One region of the Micrococcus sp. EWR3.9.1 genome, then DNA from elsewhere that is predicted to be linked to it. Evidence: predicted binding sites of a transcription regulator. Region 1 holds the regulator's gene; the other holds the start of a gene.
What was found. The regulator HrcA, encoded in region 1, represses chaperone genes, less so after heat shock. The targets are predictions, from matches to a motif close to TTNGCACTCGNNNNNNNCGAGTGCNAA.
Positions count from the first base shown of each region.

Region 2: the regulator HrcA is predicted to act here: its motif matches at 1,158-1,184, upstream of groL (chaperonin GroEL).

Region 1 covers NZ_JBQXFD010000002.1:163,861-166,246, reverse strand. Annotated here, with positions in the region: gene ACUJ8O_RS02360 (DUF3097 family protein) at 1-222, opposite strand, end outside; gene hrcA (heat-inducible transcriptional repressor HrcA) at 393-1,406, shown strand; gene dnaJ (molecular chaperone DnaJ) at 1,482-2,386, shown strand, end outside.
Region 2 covers NZ_JBQXFD010000004.1:19,132-21,517, reverse strand. Annotated here, with positions in the region: gene groL (chaperonin GroEL) at 1-1,024, opposite strand, end outside; gene ACUJ8O_RS03785 (LytR C-terminal domain-containing protein) at 1,344-2,312, opposite strand; gene ACUJ8O_RS03780 (DUF3263 domain-containing protein) at 2,316-2,386, opposite strand, start outside.

The DNA of each region.
Region 1 (2,386 bases):
GAAGCCGCCGCCGAGGGGGAAGCCGCGGCGCACGCCGCGGCGGTCCTCCAGGACCACCACGTGCACGCCGCCGGAGCGCTCGATGCCGCTCACGGCCCCGGTGAACCCGGAGGCCACGTCCTCGACCACCGTGCCGGGGGTGGCGGGCACATCGGGGACGGTCCGGGCGGGGCGGCGCGTCAGGTCGTCGTGGCCCGCGGGGCCCCAGCTGCTCCAGTCCATGGGAGAGCACGGTAGCAACGGGGGCGGGCGATCACCGTGAGCGAAGCCGTGCGGGCCGGTCGGGTCGTCCCCCGGGTCGGACGGTAGCATTGGCACTTGACCCGCCGGAGTGCCAGCCAGGGGCACCTCCGGGGTCGCCCCGGATCCCGACGGACCAGAGGAGGACCGAGATGTCGGAGCAGCCCCGCCGCCTGCAGGTGCTCCAGGCGATCGTGGAGGACTACGTGGCGCTGCGCGAGCCCGTGGGCTCCAAGGCGCTCGTGGAACGGCACGCCCTGGGCGTGTCCTCCGCGACCGTGCGCAACGACATGGCTGCGCTCGAGGAGGAGGGCCTCATCGTGGCCCCGCACACCTCCGCCGGGCGCGTCCCCACGGACAAGGGCTACCGCGTGTTCGTCGACCGCCTCTCCGAGGTGAAGCCGCTGTCCCCCGCCGAGCGCCGGGCCGTGCGGACCCTGCTGGACCCGGAGACGGACACCGAGCACATGATGGAGTCCACGGTGCGCCTCCTGGCCCAGCTGACCCAGCAGGTCGCCGTCGCGCAGTTCCCCCACGAGGACGGCTCCACGATCCGCCACCTCGAACTGGTCTCCCTCGCGCCCACGCGCGTGCTCGTGGTCCTCATCCTGTCCACGGGGCGGGTGGACCAGCGGCACGCCGTGCTGGACCGTCCGGTCGACGAGGCGGAGCTGTCCGTGCTCCGCGGCCTCCTGCTGGACGCCCTGCTGGGGCTCGGTCCGGTGCAGGCGGCCACCGTGGTGGACGACGTCGTCACCCGGGTCCGCCCGGAGCACCGGCCGGCCGCGGCCCTCGTGGCCGCGGCCGTCCAGGACCTGCTCGAGGCCGGCCGGCAGGACCGCATCGTCCTGGCCGGCACCGCCAACCTGGCCCGCTCCCCGGGGGACTTCGGCGCGTCCATCGGGCCGATCCTGGAGGCGCTCGAGGAGCAGGTGGTGCTGCTGCGCCTGCTCACGGAGATGGAGCAGGACGCCCACGGGGTGTCCGTGCGGATCGGCTCCGAGAACGCCGGATCGCTCGCGGACACCTCGGTGGTCGCGGCCGCCTACGGCCCCGGCGCCGTGGCGAAGCTCGGCGTCATCGGTCCGACCCGGATGGACTATCCGGGCACCATGGCCGCCGTCCGGGCGATCGCCCGCTATCTCTCCCGCATCCTGACCACCTGACGTGCCTCCGCGCGTCCTGGCGGGCCCCGTCCCGCACCGCCCCACGTCCCGCTCGCCCCGAGAGGAATCCCCACCGTGACCGACCACTACGAGACGCTCGGCGTCAGCCGTGACGCCAGCACCGAGGAGATCCGCCGCGCCTACCGCAAGCTCGCGCGCACCCACCACCCGGACGTCAACCCCGACCCGGAGGCGGCCGAGCAGTTCAAGCGCATCTCCCACGCCTATGAGGTGCTCTCGGACGAGGACCGGCGTCGGGCCTACGACACGACGGGCAATGAGAACGGCCAGGCCGGCTTCCCGGGCGGCTTCGGTGGGGCGGGCGGCTTCGGGGGCTTCGCCGACATCTTCGAGACCTTCATGAACGCGGCCGGCCAGGGCGGCCGCGGTGGCCCCGCCAGCCGCGCCCGCCGCGGCCAGGACGCGCTGGTGATCGCGCGGATCGACCTGCGCGACGCGGTCTTCGGCGGCGAGCAGACCATTGAGCTGGACACGGCCGTGCGCTGCGAGCGGTGCGGGGGCTCGTGCTGCGAGCCCGGCACCCAGCCGGAGACCTGCCAGACCTGTCAGGGCCACGGCATGATCCAGCGCCCCGTGCGGTCGCTGCTGGGCACCGTCATGGCCACCGAGGCCTGCCCCGCCTGCCAGGGGTTCGGCACCGTCATCCCGACGCCCTGCCACGAGTGCGACGGGCAGGGCCGCGTCCGCACCCGGACGTCGCTGACCCTGCGCATCCCCGCGGGCGTGGACGACGGCACCCGCATCCACCTCGCCGGCCGCGGCGAGGCCGGCCCGGGCGGCGGCCCGAACGGCGACCTCTACGTGGAGATCGCGGTCCGCCCGGACGAGACCTTCCGCCGCGAGGGCGACCACCTGGCCACCACCGTGACCGTCCCCATGGCGGCCGCGGCCCTGGGCACCACCGTCACGCTGGACACCCTGGACGGCAAGCAGTCCGTCAGCCTGGACCCGGGTGTGCA
Region 2 (2,386 bases), on a different contig from region 1:
CGGCGATCTGCTCGGCGTCGCCGCCACCCTCCACGATGGTGGTCTCGTCCTTGGTGACGACCACCTTGCGGGCGGTGCCCAGCAGGTCGAGGGTCGCGTTCTCCAGGGACAGGCCCACCTCGGAGGAGATGACCTGGCCGCCGGTGAGGATGGCGATGTCGGCGAGCATGGCCTTGCGGCGGTCACCGAAGCCCGGGGCCTTCACGGCCACGGACTTGAAGGTGCCGCGGATCTTGTTGACCACGAGGGTGGCCAGGGCCTCGCCCTCGACGTCTTCGGCGATGATCAGCAGCGGCTTGCCCGACTGCATGACCTTCTCGAGGATCGCCACCATGTCCTTCACGGAGGAGATCTTCGAGTTGACGATGAGGATGTAGGGATCCTCGAGGACGGCCTCCTGGCGGTCCGCGTCGGTCACGAAGTAACCGGAGATGTAGCCCTTGTCGAAGCGCATGCCCTCGGTGAGCTCGAGCTCGAGGCCGAAGGTGTTGGACTCCTCGACGGTGATGACGCCCTCCTTGCCGACCTTGTCCAGGGCCTCGGCGATGAGGGAGCCGATCTGCTTGTCCGCGGCGGAGATCGAGGCGGTGGCCGCGATCTGGTCCTTGGTCTCGATCTCGCGGGCGGCGGAGAGCAGCTCGGAGGTGACGGCCTCCACGGCCTTCTCGATGCCGCGCTTCAGGGACAGCGGGTCGGCGCCCGCAGCCACGTTGCGCAGGCCTTCGCGGACCAGCGCCTGGGCCAGCACGGTGGCGGTGGTGGTGCCGTCGCCGGCGACGTCGTCGGTCTTCTTGGCGACCTCCTTGACGAGCTCCGCGCCGATCTTCTCGTACGGGTCCTCGAGCTCGATCTCCTTGGCGATGGAGACGCCGTCGTTGGTGATGGTGGGGGCGCCCCACTTCTTCTCCAGCACCACGTTGCGGCCGCGGGGGCCGAGGGTCACCTTCACGGCGTCGGCCAGGGTGTTCAGACCCTTCTCCAGGCCGCGGCGGGCCTCTTCGTCGAATGCGATGGTCTTGGCCATGTGCAGGTCCTTTCTGGACGTCGGCTTCCTACTGCTGGTGGCTGACCCGCGCCGGTGCCCGCGACGGACGGCCCCTGGGGGCCTCACCGGTGGACAGGTCCTCCTCCACGGCGCCGGGCCGACCGGGGTACGGCTGGCAGTCGCGCCTTCGGAGTGCTAACCCCATTATGAGCACTCGCACCGGGAGAGTGCAAAGGGTCCGCGGTGCGGGAGCCAGCCCTTCCGCGGACGGCGGACGGCCCCCGGCAGCACGCCTCGGGAGGCGCCCCGCCGGGGGCCGTGAGCGGTGCGCGGCCGGCACGGCCGCGCGACGGGCGGATCAGCCGGTGACGACCACCGCGACGCCGTTCACCTGCAGGTTCGGGGTCTGCATGACCGGGAAGCCGAGCTCCTTGCCGACCGCCTCGGCGGCGGCCTTGTTGGCCGAGCCGTTGTACAGGACGGTGGAGGACTGGATGCCGTAGCCGCTCCAGTTCTTCGCGTCCACCGAGGTGTAGCCGGCGCTCCTGAGCCGCTGCGCGTAGGAGGCGGCGAGTCCCTGGGAGCGGGTCGCGTTGTACACGGTGACGTGGGTGCCGCGCACGGCCGAGGACTGTGCGGCCGCACGAGAGCTCGACGCGGCTGCGGACTGTGCGGCCGCACGGGAGCTCGACGCGGCCGCGGCCTGCGAGCGCGAGGCCTCCGCCGCGGCGGCGGAACGGGACGCCTCGGCGGCCGAACGGGACGCGGCGGCGTGCGAGGACTCCGCCGCCTGGGCGGCCGCCGACCGAGACGCCTCGGCGGACTGCGCGGCGGCTTCGGAACGCGAGGCCTCCGCCGCCTGTGCCTCCGCGGCGGCCCGGGACGACGCGGCAGCCTGGGACGACTCGGCGGCCTCGGCGGCAGCCGCCTCCTGCGCCGCCCGCGAGGACTCGGCCGCGGCCGCGGAACGGGACGCCTCCACCGCGTCCTCGGACGGGGTGGCGGACTCGGTCGCGGACGCAGTCGACGCCGACGCGGAGGACGCCGAGGAGGACACGGACGACGCCGACGTCGACGGCGCGGCAGCCGGGGCCGTCGTCGAGCTCTCGGCGGCGACGGGCTCGGAGCGGTCGCCGGTGAGCCACGGCAGGACGACGCCCACGAACAGGCCGGCGAGCAGGACGAGGCCGGCCACCCAGAGCAGCGGGCTCAGGCGGCGACCCCCGCCCGTGGCGGTCGCGCCGGCGACGGCGAAGGACTCGCGGTGCGCGCCGCGCTGGTCCGTGTACTCGGGGACCTCGTCGAAGCGGTCGGGCTGGTAGGCCATGGGTCAGTTCTCCTGGCGGGAAGCGGGCGTGGACGGCGCCGGATCCGCGGGCCCCCTCCGGGCCCGGCTGCGGG